3 regions of the Levilactobacillus sp. LN180102 genome follow, and region 2 is predicted to be linked to each of the others. Evidence: predicted binding sites of a transcription regulator. Region 2 holds the regulator's gene; each other region holds the start of a gene.
What was found. Region 2 encodes LexA, which represses DNA repair genes until DNA is damaged. Its sites were predicted from a motif close to CNAACANNTGTTNG; they were not measured.

Region 1: the regulator LexA is predicted to act here: its motif matches at 2,378-2,391, upstream of parE (DNA topoisomerase IV subunit B).
Region 3: the regulator LexA is predicted to act here: its motif matches at 1,887-1,900, upstream of dinB (DNA polymerase IV).

The regions. Positions count from the first base shown of each region.
Region 1 is NZ_JBNIIX010000001.1:13,879-19,732, forward strand. Features, by position in the region: gene hslU (ATP-dependent protease ATPase subunit HslU) at 1-539, shown strand, start outside; gene ACP4IT_RS00080 (aldose 1-epimerase family protein) at 637-1,509, shown strand; gene plsY (glycerol-3-phosphate 1-O-acyltransferase PlsY) at 1,563-2,186, opposite strand; gene parE (DNA topoisomerase IV subunit B) at 2,447-4,414, shown strand; gene parC (DNA topoisomerase IV subunit A) at 4,482-5,854, shown strand, end outside.
Region 2 is NZ_JBNIIX010000031.1:2,114-7,967, reverse strand. Features, by position in the region: gene ACP4IT_RS12310 (YneF family protein) at 25-249, opposite strand; gene ACP4IT_RS12305 (DUF896 domain-containing protein) at 349-597, opposite strand; gene lexA (transcriptional repressor LexA) at 780-1,409, shown strand; gene ACP4IT_RS12295 (nucleoside 2-deoxyribosyltransferase) at 1,449-1,889, opposite strand; gene ACP4IT_RS12290 (hypothetical protein) at 2,116-2,706, shown strand; gene ACP4IT_RS12285 (hydroxymethylglutaryl-CoA synthase) at 2,742-3,905, opposite strand; gene ACP4IT_RS12280 (polyphosphate kinase 2 family protein) at 4,057-4,938, opposite strand; gene ACP4IT_RS12275 (histidine phosphatase family protein) at 5,099-5,761, shown strand; gene ACP4IT_RS12270 (PspC domain-containing protein) at 5,774-5,854, shown strand, end outside.
Region 3 is NZ_JBNIIX010000015.1:8,542-14,395, reverse strand. Features, by position in the region: gene ACP4IT_RS09360 (DHH family phosphoesterase) at 1-644, opposite strand, end outside; gene dinB (DNA polymerase IV) at 741-1,862, opposite strand; gene yajC (preprotein translocase subunit YajC) at 1,981-2,406, opposite strand; gene tgt (tRNA guanosine(34) transglycosylase Tgt) at 2,478-3,623, opposite strand; gene queA (tRNA preQ1(34) S-adenosylmethionine ribosyltransferase-isomerase QueA) at 3,643-4,677, opposite strand; gene ruvB (Holliday junction branch migration DNA helicase RuvB) at 4,694-5,710, opposite strand; gene ruvA (Holliday junction branch migration protein RuvA) at 5,726-5,854, opposite strand, start outside.

The DNA.
Region 1 (5,854 bases), on a different contig from region 2:
GTAGCCAAAATAGTGGTGACGTCTCCCGTGAAGGGGTCCAACGCGATATTTTACCAATCGTAGAAGGTACCCAGGTTAAGACCAAGTATGGGACCATCGATACGGATCACATTCTCTTCATCGCAGCTGGCGCTTTTGCCGAGTCTAAGCCAAGTGATCTGATTGCAGAATTGCAAGGTCGCTTCCCAATTCGTGTAGAACTCAACGATCTTAGCAAGGCCGACTTTGTTCGCATCTTAACGGAACCAAACAACGCTTTGATCAAGCAATACATTGCGCTGATTGGGACCGATAATGTGAAGGTAACCTTTACCATGGAAGCCATCGAACGAATTGCGGAATTAGCCTTTGAGCTAAACCATGAAAACCAAAACATTGGTGCTCGTCGATTACAAACGGTCTTAGAAAAACTGTTGGAAGACCTCTTATACGAGGGACCAGACATGGGGACCGGAGATGTCACGATCACCGAAAGCTATGTTAATGATAAAATCGGTGATATCGTCCAAAACAAGGACCTATCACGGTATATTCTGTAATTTTTTAAGGACCAAGACACGTTTGTCTTGGTCCTTTTGTGTAGATGGCGTATGATAGTAGATGAATGCTCTATACCAATTGTGCAGGAGGAATTAGATGCTCACCCTTAAGAATGACTATCTGACCGTTAAAATCAATCCACTGGGCGCCGAGTTAACCAGTGTGGTCGATAATGAAACACAACTCGAATATATGTGGCAAGCTGACAAAGCCTACTGGGGACGGCATGCGCCGATCCTGTTTCCAATTGTGGGCCGTCTACAAGACAATCAATACCGATTAGGCGAAAGGACCTATCACATGACCCAACACGGGTTCGCTCGTGACCGTGAATTTACGGTCATCGATCAGACCCCAACGCAAGTGACACTGGAATTAACGGCTGATGACCAAAGTCGGGCCTTGTTTCCAGCAGACTTCACGTTAACGGTGACATTTGAACTCATTGACCATCAATTACGCTTCTCAGCAGATGTCTTTAATCCAGCAACCACCACGCTGCCATTTTCTATCGGCGCACATCCGGGATTCAATGTGCCGTTAGGGGATGCCTTAGCGGACTTCACGGATTATCAAGTGACCGTTTCACCGAAAAAGACGTATCAGCGCGTGCCACTGGTTGGTCCTTATAGTGACAGCCAGCATACTGAGCCACTCGACCTGACCCAACCATTAGGACTAGATCACGGGTTATTTGCCCATGACGCGCAAGTCCTGACCCTTGATAGCGAGACGACCGTCATGTTAAGCACGCCAACTAATGACCACGGGGTAGCACTAACAACCACGGCGCCTTACTTGGGAATTTGGTCACCTTATCCCAAACAGGCTCCCTTTGTTTGTTTAGAACCATGGTGGGGATTAGCTGATGATGTCCAGGCCACCGGTGAGTTGACGACCAAGGTCGCCATTCATCATCTGGCAGCGCAACAACATTTCCAAGCTGCCTATCAAGTGACTTATTTTTAAACAAAAAGGACTCATCCGACTCAGTAAACCAGTCGAATGGGTCCTTTTTCAGGTTATTTAGCTTGCCGGCGATGATAACCCCGGCCGAAAGGAACCATTGATTCAGTTCCTTGACGAATCCGTTGAATGTTACTGCGATGACGATAGAAGACAAAAACAGTCAAGACCAGCGCAATGCCGGTTAAGTACCAATCCTGAAACACTAACGAGATCAGGGTAATCAAGGTAAAGGCAATCATGCTAGCAAGGCTGACTATGCTAGTCCAGTAGATTAAGCTGACCCACAAACCAGCGGCAATCACAAACATAATGGGGTTATAGGCCAAGAGCATCCCCGCTGAGGTCGCGACGGCTTTGCCCCCCTTGAAGTGATCGAAGATGGAAACAGTGTGCCCTAAGACCGCAAATAGTCCAAATAACAGGGGTGTCGCCGTTCCCAAGACCGTCTGAACGTGAAACACTATTGGCAATAACGTCGCCACTGATCCTTTAGCGATGTCCAGCACCATCACAATGGTTCCCGCATAGGGGCCTAAGACCCGATAAGTATTCGTTGTGCCAATATTTCCAGACCCCGCCTGACGGATATCCGTTTGAAAAAAGGCTTTACCAACCCAGACGCCATTAGGAATCGCTCCGAGAAGGTAGGCCACGATGAGTAAACCAATCAATTTCACAAGTTTTCCTCCGATCTGAACTGCGATGACGACCGCCAATCAGGTAATCGTTACCGCTAAGCTGATTTATATTCTAGCATGTTTTCACGAGAACGCCAATATTCTATGGAATCTCTAGCCAGTTTTTAGTTTCCTGTGGTATGATTATGAAGTTATTGAATACCTCTGCCTAGCCATTTAGTCCGTTTATTTGAACATACGTTCGGTTAGGGGTAAACTACCAGTATCATCTAAAAAAGTAAAGTAAAGGGGATTTACGCATGGCGAAAGCAAAACCAAAATATGACGATTCCTCCATTCAGGTTTTGGAGGGATTGGAAGCTGTCCGTAAACGTCCAGGTATGTACATCGGCTCAACTGACGGCCGGGGCCTGCACCACTTGGTCTATGAAATTGTTGATAACGCCGTTGATGAAGCATTGGCGGGTTATGGCAAGGAAATTAATGTCACGATCCATCAGGACAATAGCATCACGGTTGTTGATCACGGTCGGGGGATGCCAGTGGGGATGCATGCCTCAGGGATTCCAACACCCGAAGTTATTTTAACGGTGCTACACGCCGGAGGAAAGTTCGGCCAAGGTGGCTACAAAACATCCGGTGGGCTGCACGGGGTGGGGGCTTCTGTCGTGAACGCCTTGTCTAGTTCATTAACGGTGACCATTGTCCGTGACGGCGTTCGTTATCAGGAAAAGTTTGCTAAGGGCGGTCATCCACAAGGTACCTTAAAGAAGTTGGGTAATACGCGTGCTCACAACGGAACGACCATTGACTTTAAACCCGATAGCCAAATCTTCACTACAACTGTTTATAACTTCGGCACCCTAGCGGAACGGTTACGTGAATCTGCCTTCTTATTGAAAGGCGTCAAGATTACCCTAACGGATGAACGCGAGGGGCAAGAACGAACCGAAGAATACCATTTCGAATCCGGAATCAAAGAATTCGTTAGTTACCTGAACGAAGATAAAGACACGTTAGGTGACATCATGTACTTTGATGGCAGTAAAGATGGCATTGAAGTAGAAGTGGCCGCGCAATACAACGATGGCTACACTGAAAACTTATTATCATTCGTGAACAACGTGCGGACCAAGGATGGCGGGTCACATGAGGCCGGCATGCGTAGCGGCTGGACCAAAGCCTTTAATGAATATGCCCGTAAAGTTGGCCTGCTCAAAGAACGCGACAAGAACCTCGAAGGGACCGATGTCCGTGAAGGGTTATCTGCCGTCATTTCGTTGCGGGTACCCGAAGACCTATTACAGTTTGAAGGGCAAACCAAAGAAAAGCTGGGCACGCCTGAAGCACGAACGATTGTTGATAGCATCATTAGTGAGCAATTAGGCTACTATTTGATGGAAAATGGCGACTTTGGCAAGATGTTAATCAAAAAATCGACCCAGGCTCGCCAAGCACGTGAGGCGGCTCGTAAGGCCCGTGATGAAAGTCGTAATGGCAAACGGCATAAGAAACATGAACGGTTGTTATCGGGAAAACTAACCCCTGCCCAATCAAAGAACGCTGCTAAGAATGAACTCTTTTTAGTCGAGGGGGATTCCGCCGGTGGTTCAGCCAAGCAGGGGCGTAACCGAAAGTTCCAAGCTATCCTGCCATTACGGGGGAAAGTCCTAAACACCGAAAAGGCCAAGTTGCCCGACATCATGAAAAATGAAGAAATTAGTACCATGATTTATACCATCGGTGCCGGTGTGGGAACTGAGTTTAATATCGAAGACGCCAATTACGATAAGATTATCATCATGACCGATGCGGATGATGATGGTGCCCATATCCAAATTCTTTTGTTGACGTTCTTCTACAAGTACATGCGACCCATGATCGATGCTGGGCGAATCTACATTGCGCTACCGCCACTGTATCGGATTCAAAAGACCGGGAAGAAACCGACGATTGAATATGCTTGGACGAATGATGAACTAAACGAAAAGACCAAGAAGATTGCGAATCACGGGTATCACTTACAGCGATTCAAGGGTCTGGGTGAAATGGACGCTGAACAACTCTGGGAAACGACCATGGATCCAGACAACCGCACACTTATCCGGGTCCAAATTGACGATGCAGCGCTAGCTGAACGCCGAGTGACAACTCTGATGGGCGATAAGGTTGAACCGCGCCGTAAGTGGATTGAAAGTAATGTACAATTTACCCTGGAAGATGACGATACCAGTTTGCTAGAAAACGATAAGACGTCAGACCAATAACCGGTGAAAGGAGTTAAATCTCGTGAGTGAAGGACAAAAGATTCAAGAACTTACTTTGGAAGAAGTCATGGGCGATCGCTTCGGTCGTTATTCCAAATCAATCATTCAAGAGCGGGCGTTACCGGATATTCGGGATGGATTGAAACCCGTTCAACGGCGAATCTTGTTTGCCATGAACAAGGACGGTAATACCTACGATAAGGGCTTCCGTAAATCAGCTAAGTCGGTCGGAAATGTCATGGGTAATTTTCACCCCCATGGTGACAGTTCCATTTATGAAGCGCTAACCCGGATGAGTCAGGACTGGAAGGTCCGCGAACCACTCGTTGAAATGCATGGCAATAATGGGTCAATGGATGGTGACCCCGCAGCAGCTATGCGGTATACAGAAGCTCGGCTGAGTAAGCTAGCTGGGGAAATGCTACGAGACATCGACAAAGATACTGTCGAGATGGTCTTAAACTTCGATGATACGGAGTACGAGCCAACTGTCTTACCAGCGCGTTTTCCTAACTTATTAGTCAACGGTGCCACGGGAATCTCCGCCGGATATGCCACGGAAATTCCGCCGCATAATTTAGGTGAAGTCGTGGATGCCTTAATCTACTTGCTGAGTCACCCTAAGGCAACGCTAGAAGAATTGATGTCCTTTGTTCAAGGACCCGATTTTCCAACCGGCGGGATCATTCAAGGGAAAGATGGCATTGTTAAGGCCTATGAGACTGGCCGGGGGCGGATTGTTGTTCGCTCGAAAACGGCCATCGAACCGTTACGGGGAAATAAGAGTCAAATTACCGTAACCGAAATTCCTTATGAAGTTAACAAGGCGCAACTGGTCAAAAAGATTGATGAAATTCGCTTGAATAAAAAAGTTGAAGGGTTAGCTGAAGTTCGAGATGAAACCGATCGGGATGGTCTACGGATTGCGATTGAGTTAAAGCGGGATGCTGATGCGCAAGGGGTCTTAAACTACCTATTCAAAAATACCGAGCTACAGATCACCTATAACTTTAATATGGTGGCGATTAATCATCAACGACCTGAACACGTAGGCTTAAAGACCATTCTAAGTGCCTACTTGGAACATCAACGTAACGTGATTACCAAGCGGACCGAATATAACTTACAAAAAGCCTTGGATCGGCAGCACATTGTTGTTGGTTTGATTAAAGCCTTGTCAATTTTGGATCAAGTTATTAAAACCATCCGGGCTAGCAAGGACCGGCGGGATGCGCGTGATAACTTGGTTGAGGCCTATGACTTTTCCGAGAAACAGGCTGATGCCATTGTCGCCTTACAACTGTATCGGTTGACTAACACCGATGTTACGCAGTTAGAGGCAGAATCCGCCAAACTTTCCGCAGAAATTGAGCAGGATCATAAGATTTTGGCTGAACCCAAAACTTTAAACAGTGTCTTGCGCCAGGAACTCAAGGCAGT
Region 2 (5,854 bases):
TGGGAAACGAGTCGAGATTAACCGTTATTTTTTCCGCGCATTTTGCTGCATTGCGGCCATCATTTGGTGTAATTTCCGTTGGGATGGTTTTTGCCCCATCTGTAACATCATCGCACGTAATTGATCTTCATTAATCGGCGGATTATCTTTCAAATAGTTTTCCATGTACTTCCGAGCGCCGTAGAAGCCACCAGCTGCACAAGCTAAGCCTACGACAATCACAATTAGAATCCAAATCCAAGTTGCCAATTTGTTCCCCTCCTTTGTTAAAAACATTCAAGCTTAATTTTACACAAACTTAAAGCAAAATAAAAGAGCGAATCCTAGAAAAGCGACTCGCTCATCAGGTTAATCGTCTCGTAACCCTTTATCACGTTGGATTTGACGAACTTTTTCTGGGGTGACTTCTTTCCCAGCCTTGTCGTAAACCTGCATCATCTCAACTTGGCTCCGGAAGCTCTCTCGAAAGAGTTTGAGATATTGCTTACGTAAATGGTCACGCTCAGCCGTTTCTTCATCCGTTAAGCCATCCGTTTTATTTTTATGTGCCAGTTCATTAATTCGTGCTAATAAACTATCCATTGTTGGTTCTGCCATGAACAGTCCCCCTAACTTCATCTTTTTATATTTCAATACTTCAAATTTAGCCATGCCCCATCATATCAGGGTCACCCCGAAAATTCAACCAATTAAGACGAACATCTGTTTGAAAAACGACGATGGCTATGCTACAATCAACTTAAACTATACTACAAATGACGAACGAGGTGGCAGTAACGATGAGCAAAGCTTCTGAAAGTAAACAAATCGCCGTTCTTCGCTTCATTTGGGAACGCGTTAACGAGAAAGGGTATCCGCCGACTGTTCGGGAAATCGGTGAAGCCGTGGCGCTCTCCTCAACCTCAACGGTTCACGGTCATATCGCCCGTCTAGAAAAAAAGGGATTTATCACCAAAGATCCAACCAAGCCACGGGCATTAGAAGTCACTTCCGCTGGTCTTGAAGAATTGGGTGTTCATGAAGAACAAACTAAAATCCCTGTCCTAGGAACTGTCACAGCCGGTGAACCGATCTTGGCTGTGCAGGAGGCCACCGACTATTTCCCAGTTCCCCCTGAATTTGAAAATGACGATGATCAATTGTTCATGTTGACAATTCGTGGCGAAAGTATGATCAACATTGGTATCTTGAATGGCGATCAGGTGATTGTTCGCCGACAACAGTCCGCCGACAATGGTGATATCGTCATTGCCATGACGGAAGAAAATGAAGCAACTTGCAAACGATTCTTCAAAGAAGCTGACCATTTTCGATTACAACCCGAAAATGATACGATGGCACCCATTATTTTAAATCAAGTTAGTATTCTCGGCAAAGTGGTCGGGCTGTTCCGCGATGATGTTCATTAAAAAAAGCATTTGGCAGTTGGCCAAATGCTTTTTTGTCGTCTAAAAGACTTTTCCGTGATAATGACTCTCGGGGAGGTTCGTAAAGTCGTATGCGGCCAAACTTTCTGCTTTCTGCAGATAGGCATGTAACCCTTCCGCTAACATCAAATTCAAGATGGTGTCTTTCTCATGTAACACAATGATTGGTTTGTCACTATGAAAAGCATAGCCAATTTCAAAGGCCGTACCCGAATCTACTTGGTCATCCACAAAATCAACCAATGCCACCACAACATCAGCTTCATCAATCTGGTGAACATCCATTTGGAAAGTCTGCGTGGCCCATTCTGGCGTCCCCATGGTCAATCCAGCGATCTCACTTAATCGTGGACTAAAGACACGATTAACCTGTGGGTTGGCGGCTAAAGCCTTCTCGGCACGCTCAATTCGAGAAATTTGCTCATCATCAAAAAAAGGTCCTGCTAAGTAAACGTTGGTCACACTAATCTCCTCATTTCTCTGGAATAATTGATATTATACCTTAAAAGTGAACTCTTGGCGACACCAATTCAATTAATATTCGGTTATAATTCACTTAGGGTCCTTTTCTCCGCTCAATATCGTTAAAAATGTCGCTATAAATAAACAAGCGTACTAGAATTGCCTTTTATTCTATAATTGTTTCATGCTATACTAAGCTCATCTTACATACGGAGAGGTGCCAAATATGATTCTTGGCTTTGCTATATTTGGGGCACTGATTAGTCTCATCGCCCTATTTTCTTTATTGACAGCTGCTCAACGCGGCGACTCGAAGATTGGATCAAGCCTCATTTTACTTCTTGCCCTGTGTGGGACAGTATTAGCAATCTGGAACTTGCCTTACTGGTCCCACCCCAGCCATCAAACAACTGAAGCAGCTAAAAAAGTGTCACTCACGTCCAGCTCACAGACATTTTCGACCAGTTCAAGTACAACTAAAGCAACAATCCAAAAAACTAATGAGCAGAATGTTAAGCAACAACTTATTAAATCACTGACAAAACTTGGATCGGTCTCATTTGATACTCAAAGTAAGACTTACACCCTGACGGTCACCAATCAAAGTCTTAAGAAAACAATTGCCGCACTCAATCAGGATCCCAGCCAAGCCAAGGCAGCCAAATGGCCTAAGTTCACCAACAATTTTGCTAAGACCAGTCAATCACTTAAACAGGCTTTGGGTCGTGGATATACCTTTGTCATTCGCGTTGGTCACCAATCTCCGGTACTGGTTTACAAAGATGGATTTGTCACTAAAAATAAATTTGAGTCATAAAAAAAGGCCAGAATACATTCTGGCCTTTTTTGGTGTTATTGGCGTCGATATACCCGCTGCTCGTGTTGACGACCAGCTAAATAATAAGGCGCTTGTTCTTGTCCTACTGCCAATTGCATGTCTTGGCCATCAGAACTCAATTGCTGATTATAAAGTTGTTCATACTCGGCTACTGAAACGGCTCGCCGATTAGCCAACAGATCCGTCAATCCAGCATCGTCAAACCCTTGACGATAATTAGGTTGGATAAGGCCACTAAAGAATTCTCCCTCGGCCCCTGACCCATAACTAAAGAAACCAATGCGTTGTCCTGCTTGTAAATGGCCATGCCGTAATAGTGATAAAAAGCTTAAGTATAACGAACCCGTATACAGGTTACCCACATCCCGATTATCCGCTTGACTAGCTTCAAAGGCGGCTGTTAACTGGGCTTGATGCTCAGGTGTGGCCGTTGGCAAAATTTGTCGTAATCCCTTACGACCCATTTTGGTAAATGGTAAATGGAATGTAAATGCCGCAAAGTCGGCGATTGTTAATTTGGTCTGTCGTTGATAATCTGCCCAAACGGCCGCAAAAAAATCAAGATAGACATTCGTTGAATACTTACCATCCACCAAAGCTTCGGTACGATAAGTTGGCCGCCAGAAATCCATGACGTCAGCCGTATGATAACTGCTCGTGGCCTCCAACTCTAAAATCTGAGGGTTAGCCGCCACCAACATTGCCACGGCACCACCGCCTTGGGTCACCTCACCGGCGGTCCGCAACCCGTATCGCGCAATGTCTGCACCAATGACCAACACCTTCGCTTGCGGATGAACTCGAACGTAGTCAGCTGCTAGCTGCAACCCAGCAGTAGCACCATAACAAGCTTGCTTAAGTTCGACCGCTCGCGTTTGTGGTGAAAGTTCTAGTAGGTGGGCCAAATAAACGGCAGTCGCCTTGGAGTTATCAATCCCAGATTCTGTTCCAAACAAGACCATAGCAATCTGTGTTTTGATTGTTGGTGTCAAAATTTGAGCAGCCGCATTGGCCGCCATGGTGACGACATCCTGGGTTGGCGGAATCACCGCCTGTTTTGATTGACCGATTCCTACTTGATACTTTGCCGGGTCTGCTCCTCTAGCATGCGCCAAGTCCACCATATCCAGATACAGATTCGGTGTGTAAAATCCAATTTTGTCAATGCCTACCTTCACGGTCATGATGCGACTGCCTCCTCGAACGTTCAAAGTTACTCGTCTTACTGTAGCATTTTTTGAGCTCGGTCGACAACTTTTTCAAGATTGTATTATACAATTTTAAGTATTTAGATTTCGACTTAGAGCCACATTTAAGGCTTTTTGTTAGTTACAATTCGTTGTTTTTTAATTTTACTAATGTCTGCCGTAACTGGGCTTGCGTTTCTGGTGTCACCTGGGGATAGGTCGGTCGTAAATCCTGAAGACGTTTGACCAAAATGTTTGAGACGATTAACCGAGCGACCCCCTTATCATCTGCGGGAATAATATACCATGGATCTTTTTTGGTGGCTGTATTTGTCAGCATCTTGGTATAGGCAACTTGATAATCATTCCAAAAAGCACGCTCCTGCATATCACTGGGAGAAAATTTCCAATTTTTACTTGGAATCTCAATCCGTCGTTCAAAGCGCCGCGTTTGCTCATCACGTGAAAGGTGTAGGAAAAACTTGATTGTCACAAAACCTTGATGCCGTAAATACGTTTCAAAATGACGCAAGTCACGATAGCGGCGGTCAAAAAAAGCATCACCCACATCTGCTAGGGTTGTCACACCAGGAATATGTTGCGTTAGCAGCATCTCTGGGTGCACCCGACTGATTAAAACATCTTCGTATTGAGACCGGTTAAAAATTCGAATTTCACCTCGTTCGGGTAATTCGCGATTAACCCGCCACAGAAAGTCATGACTCAATTGGCGATTAGTTGGCTGTTTAAAGCTAACCACGCTCGTCCCTGCCGGATTAAGCCCACTCAGCACGTGGCGAATCAGCCCGTCCTTTCCTGCCGTGTCCATGCCTTGTAAGATAACAATAACACCTGTTTCCTTTTGCGCGTATAGCCGGCTTTGCAAATCACTTAGCGTTGCCACATTAGCAGCTAACGCATCATCAATAACGGCCTGTTCGGGAACCCGAGCTGCCCGCGTTGCCCACTTATTTAGATTTTCAAGCGGTTCACCCGTATAACGATAACGACTTTCAGTACTCATGACCCTCGCCTCCTTCCCATACAATAGCATGTTTACCCCCTTCTCGCAGAAAAAAATACTTGCGGGTTAAATCTCCGCGACAAAATGGTCGCGTTAGCCTATCAGCATTGCTATACTGAAGGTGTAACCACTTACGTCGTTTATAAAGGAGTGCCACGTCATGAAGAAAATTACAGCATACTTTGTCCGCCACGGGCAAACCATGTTGAATCATTATAATAAGGTCCAAGGTTGGATTGATTCCCCATTAACTGAGAAGGGACGGGCTGATGCCAAGCGGGCCGGTGAGCAGCTAAAGAATATCCCCTTTGCTGCAGCCTATAGTAGCGATTCGGGTCGTGCAATTGAAACTGCGCATATCGCCCTACAACAAAACCCAGAAAATATGAATATCGTCTCTTACCAATATCCTGAATTTCGGGAGCAGTGTCATGGGTATTTTGAAGGTAATGATCTAAACCAGATGTGGCAGTTCGTAGGTGCTCAGGTACAGTTAACTTCTGAATCCGCTGTGCTGGGAACTTATGGCTTAGAAAAAGCACGGGATTTAATCCACCAAGCTGACCTATACGGTGAAGCTGAAAGCAATGAGATGTTTTGGCAACGATTAGATCGAGGATTCGACAAGCTACGGGCTAATTCAAAAGATGGTGACCAATTTTTGGTTGTCTCCCATGGTATGACCATTCGTTCAATCATTGATCGGTACGCACCAGAACTAGACGAAGGTGTTGCAACAATTAATGGTAGCATCACCAGATTAGAAATTACCGACGATAATATTCACGTTGACTTCTTCAATAAAATTGATTTTCAATCTTAGGAGGTAATCTACATGAAAAAAATTCATCGTTCAGCAACGGATCGTGTATTTGCCGGTGTCCTTGGCGGATTGGCAGCCGAATTCAATTGGAAT
Region 3 (5,854 bases), on a different contig from region 2:
CTGGGCAAAATTTCCAAGTTCTGATAGGCATACGCCGACAGCCGGGCCATCTCTGGTGAAATTTCATCTTCGGCTTGATTAACCGCCGTCATTGAAAAATCATAAGCTAATAGCTTACCCGCCACGGCAAACGTGTTGGCTGATGTTGCCGGATACATGAAACGTCCGGTATCCCCTACGATGCCTGCATAAAGTAGGCGCGCTGCATCATCGGGCATCGTCAAGTCAGTGTGATTTGCTTCAAACCAATCATAGATGATCTCTGAGGTACTGGACGCCTGTGGTAATACCCACTGTAAGTCACCGAATGCGTCATCATTAGGATGATGATCAATCTTAATGACTGCGGCCCCGTTTTGCCACCGTTCGTCATCTACTCGTGGTTGGTTTGCCGTATCCACGACAATCACTAAGGCCTGGTGATACGTGTCATCACTAACCTCTTGGTCGGCTTGCCCCATCCAGTCAAATCCCGGATAGTGCTTACCCACAGCCACCACCGTTTTTTCAGGAAAACTAGCGCGTAAAATAGCCCGCAATGCCAACTGGGCCCCAATACAATCCGGATCAGGACGCTGATGACGGTGAATAATAATGGTTTGATACTGTTTGATTTTTTCTAAAATGGCTGTTTCAATTGCCATGTGGTTCACCCATTTTCTATCCGATTTTTCGACGAAGACGCGTCGATACCGCGTTTTAGTATACAAGTTTTGCCGACTAATTACAAAGAAAGTCTGCTAATTCAATCGATCCGAGTCAAATAATGGCAACCGCACATTTTCAAACGTCTGCGCGGCCAACCCCGTAATCGTAATACCAAGTAGCCGAACTTGCTCATTTTCGCCAGCAACACTTTGATATAAGTCCAGTGCTAAATCGTAATAGGTCTGCGCATCGTTTGCCATAAAATCGGCTTGGGTGTAGCGCTTAGTGAGGGTTTTAAACGCACTGGTTCGCAGCTTTAACACCAAGGTTTTACCGTGCCGCTGTTTTTCTTGAACCGTTGCCGCCACCATTTCGGCCAGTCGTTGTAATTGATTTTCAACTTCACCTAACGTGGTCAGTGGCGGCCCGTATGTCCGTTCCTTGCCAATAGATTTACGTTCACGCTGGTAGGCAACCGGCCGCTCATCAATTCCCCGGACCCGCTGATACAAAACATAGCCAAATTTGCCAAACTCATGAATGAGGGCCAACTCCGACCAGTGATACAGGTCGGCTCCGGTATGAATGCCCAACTCATGCATTTTAGGTACCGTCTTCTTCCCAACTCCCCGAAACCGTTCGATCGGTAACGCCATCAAAAAATCATGAGCGTCTTCCGGCAAAATAACGCTGACGCCAACCGGTTTTCGAAAGTCCGAAGCTTCCTTAGCCAAAAACTTGCTATAGGAAATGCCCGTTGAGCAGGTTAAATGGGTCTTTTCAAAAATCTCAACCTGAATCTCGTGAGCGACCTGGACGGCTGAATGTAAATGATGTTTATTCTCAGTCACATCCAAATAGGCTTCGTCAAAAGCCACTGGTTCAATTTTGTCCGTGTATTCGTGGAAAATTTCATGAATTTGGTCAGAAATTTGTCGGTACAACGGAAAGTTGGGCGGTTGAAAAATGGCCTGCGGGGCTAATTTCAATGCCTCGTTGGCATTCATGGCTGAATGTACCCCCAACTGCCGGGCCGCATAATTGGCTGTGGCAACCACGCCGCGTCCACCGGTTTTCCGTGGGTCTTGAGCAATAATTAACGGGTGTTGTTTAAATGCTGGATGGTCACGCTCCTCAATTGACGCATAAAAAGCATCCATATCAACGTGAATAATTTTTCGTTGAGTAAATTGAGCTGGAATCAACGTCACCACCTCCTCGAATAGTTAAATTATACCCGAACGGGCGTTTGCCTTCAACTTAAAACCCGCATATCTAACCCCTAAAAAGCCGAAAAAAAACGGCCTCCAGGAGACCGCACTTTTATGACACTTATTTAGCTGACTCATCGTCAGTCTTTTCAGCTGGTTCATCACTGGCTGATTCGTCAGTATTTTCAGCTGGCGTGTCTGCACTAGCACTAGTTGTGTCAGCACTGACAGGTGCCGTGACAGCTTGTGGTGCCTGTGACGTTACTTGAGCGATTGCTCGTAAGTCAAAGACCAAGTAGATCCCGTCACAATCCAAGGTAACCGTTTGGTCAGCTTGGTTGATTTCATCGATAACCCCGTGTAACCGGCTAATCGTGATGACATGGTCACCCTTTTTAAGTTGGCTCATCATGTCCTTATGCTTCTTTTGCTGCTTTTGTTGTGGCCGCAACATTAAGAAATACATCAAGCCTAAGAAAACAACTAGAATAAGTAATGTTGAGTACCCACCACCAGCGGCAGCACCAATTGCAAGATTTCCTAACACATTTGTTCACCCCTTTATGCTCTATCTATTGGACAACTTTACCAGAATCCGGGGAATCCGTCCAATTATTTCTAGAAATTCTTCGGATGTTCGGCATTGTAGCCATACGTTTCAAAAACCTCTTCGCGAAGTTCCGTCAAATTATCATCCATAATCGCCTGACGAACACGCTTCATCAATTGATGCAAGAAGTAGAGATTATGATAACTAGCCAGACGTTGGCCAAAGGCTTCATCCGCTTTAAACAAATGACGTAAGTAAGCCCGGGTATAATTCCGACACGTGTAACAATCACAGTCCGGATCTAATGGTCGAAAATCATGGGCGTAAGCCGCATTCTTCACGACTAATCGACCATGGGTGGTCATGCACGTCCCTTTACGAGCAATTCGAGTTGGCAACACGCAGTCAAACATGTCAACGCCACGCATAACCCCGTCAATCAGTGAATCTGCTGTTCCAACTCCCATTAAGTACCGGGGTTTATTGGTTGGCAACAAGGGCGTCGTGAAGTCTAAAACCCGGTTCATCTCAGCCTTGGATTCCCCAACTGACAAGCCGCCAATGGAGTAACCCGGAAAATCTAAACTGACCAAGTCTTTGGCAGATTGGCGCCGTAAATCCTCAAAACCAGCCCCCTGAACGATACCAAACAAGCCTTGAGTGGCGGGGTTAGCATGCGCCCGAAGTCCCCGTTCAGCCCAACGACTCGTACGTTCTACCGAATGCTTGACGTAGTCGTAACTTTCAAAAAATGGTGGGCACTCATCTAAGCTCATCATGATATCTGGGCCCAGCTTATTTTGAATGTCAATGGCCTTTTCTGGTGACAAGAATAGGCGATCCCCGTTAAGTTCATTACGGAAATGCACGCCCTCTTCGGTTAACTTCCGGTGCTTAGCCAGTGAAAAGACTTGAAAGCCACCGGAGTCGGTCAAAATCCCCTTGTCCCAGTTCATAAATTTATGCAACCCACCAGCCTCTTGCACGAGGTCTGGGCCTGGTTGCAGCCACAAGTGATAAGTATTGGCCAAGATCACCTGTGAGCCCATTTCATCCAATTCTTCCGGGCTAATTGCCCCCTTGATGGCTGCTTGGGTCCCCACTGGCATAAACATCGGCGTCTTAAAGGTTCCATGTGGGGTAATCAATTCGCCAAGCCGGGCGCCAGTGTGCTTTTCAGTTTTAATCAAATGATACTTAATCGCGGGTTCCATGAATCATCCTCCAATTGCATTACTTGATAAACATTGCGTCGCCAAAGCTAAAGAACCGGTACTTTTCTTCAATGGCATGGTGATAAGCGTTTAAGATCTGATCGCGGCCCGTGAAAGCAGCGACTAACATAACGAGCGTAGATTTAGGCAAATGGAAATTCGTAATGAAGGCATTGACCACTTGCCACTGATAACCCGGTTTAATAAAAATATCCGTCCAGCCAGAATCCGGCTTAATTTCACCCTTAAACTTCGTCCCAATCGTTTCTAGGGTACGAATTGACGTCGTTCCCGTTGCGATAATCCGACCACCATTGGCCCGAACCTCATTCAACGTTGCCGCAGCCGCTTCATCTAGACGATAAAACTCACTGTGCATCTTATGATCTTCAATATTAGCCTCTTCAACTGGTCGGAACGTCCCTAAACCGACGTGTAAGGTGATGTAAACCAGTTTAACCCCCTTAGCAGCTACCTGATCCAACAACTCTTGTGTCCAATGTAGTCCCGCCGTTGGTGCAGCGGCAGACCCATTTTCCTTCGCGTAGACTGTCTGGTAACGGTCCGGATCATCTAACTTCTCTTTGATATATGGTGGCAGTGGGGTTTCACCCAGCTGTTCCAAGATCTCCATAAAAATTCCATCATAGTGAAATTCGATCAGCCGAATCCCGTCTTCACGTTCTTCCGTCACCGTTGCTGTCAATTGGCCATCACCAAAGGTAACCGTTGTTCCGACACGTAAGCGCTTGGCCGGCTTCATTAACGTTTCCCACACGTCACCTTCAACATTGTGCAATAACAGGACTTCCACGTGTCCACCAGTTTCTGGCTTAATGCCGTACAGCCGGGCTGGCATGACCCGTGAATTATTCATCACAACGGCATCCCCGGCGTGTAGTTCATCTAAGATATCGTAGAAGTGCTTATCTTCTAACGTATTAGCTTGATGGTCCAACACCAGTAGCCGCGACGTATCACGTTGCTTAATGGGGGTCTGGGCAATGAGTTCATGTGGTAAATCGTAATCAAAATCGTCTAGCGTATAAGCCATAATCAGTTCGACTCCTTTAGTTGTTATCTGGCATGGTGCGTCCCAAGTGTTGATAGCCGGTAGCCGTCACAACTCGACCACGTGCCGTTCGTTTTAAATACCCCCGCTGTAAGAGGTAGGGTTCATACATCGCAGCAACTGTTTCGGTTTCCTCACCAATGTTGGCCGCCAAGGTATTCAACCCCACCGGACCGCCATTGTAATAGTCAATCATCGTCTCTAATAGCTTAATATCGGTGGCATCTAGGCCTGCCGAGTCCACCCGTAACAGATCTAGGGCATGGTCAACAATTGCCAAATCTATCTGGTCGTGGTCTGGGGCCACTTCCGCGAAATCACGAATCCGTTTTAACAACCGGTTGGCAATTCGTGGTGTTCCTCGCGAACGCAAGGCAATCTCATGAGCTCCCTCAGTCGCAATGGCCGTATGAAAGATATCAGCTGACCGCAGTACAATTTCCTGCAAATCAGTTGTTTCATAATAGGCCATATGCTCCACAATACCAAAACGATCACGCAATGGGGCCGACAATAATCCTGCTCGGGTCGTCGCACCAATTAACGTAAAGGGTGGCAGAGGGAAATGCACGGGATGAGCAGTTGGTCCCTGTCCCACCACGATATCAATGTAGAAATCCTCCATTGCTGAATACAACATTTCTTCAACAATCTTAGGTAGTCGGTGAATTTCATCGATAAATAAAATATCTCCGGGTTGCAACTCATTCAGTAACGCCACCAAATCACCCGGCTTTTCAATCGCTGGCCCACTAGTGGTGCGAATCTGAACACCCATTTCGTTGGCAATCACCATCGCTAACGTGGTTTTCCCCAGGCCCGGTGGTCCATATAGCAGAACGTGATCCAACGATTCTTCGCGTTGTTTAGCCGCTTGAATATACACCGACAATTCATGTTTAATCGGTTCTTGCCCAATGTATTGCGCTAAGACTTGGGGCCGTAACGACTTTTCAACAGAATCTTCATGGTCATCAGCCGTTTCTGGGGATACGACGCGTTCATCATCTACCATTGCTTTTCCCCCTTCCTATTTAGTCAACAGCCGCAATCCTTCACTCAAGTAATCATTGGTTGTTTGACCATTAAACTGACGCAATTGCGCGGTGATTTTCTTAACCGCCGTCTCCCGGTATCCCAGTGCCGTCAACGCTGCCAA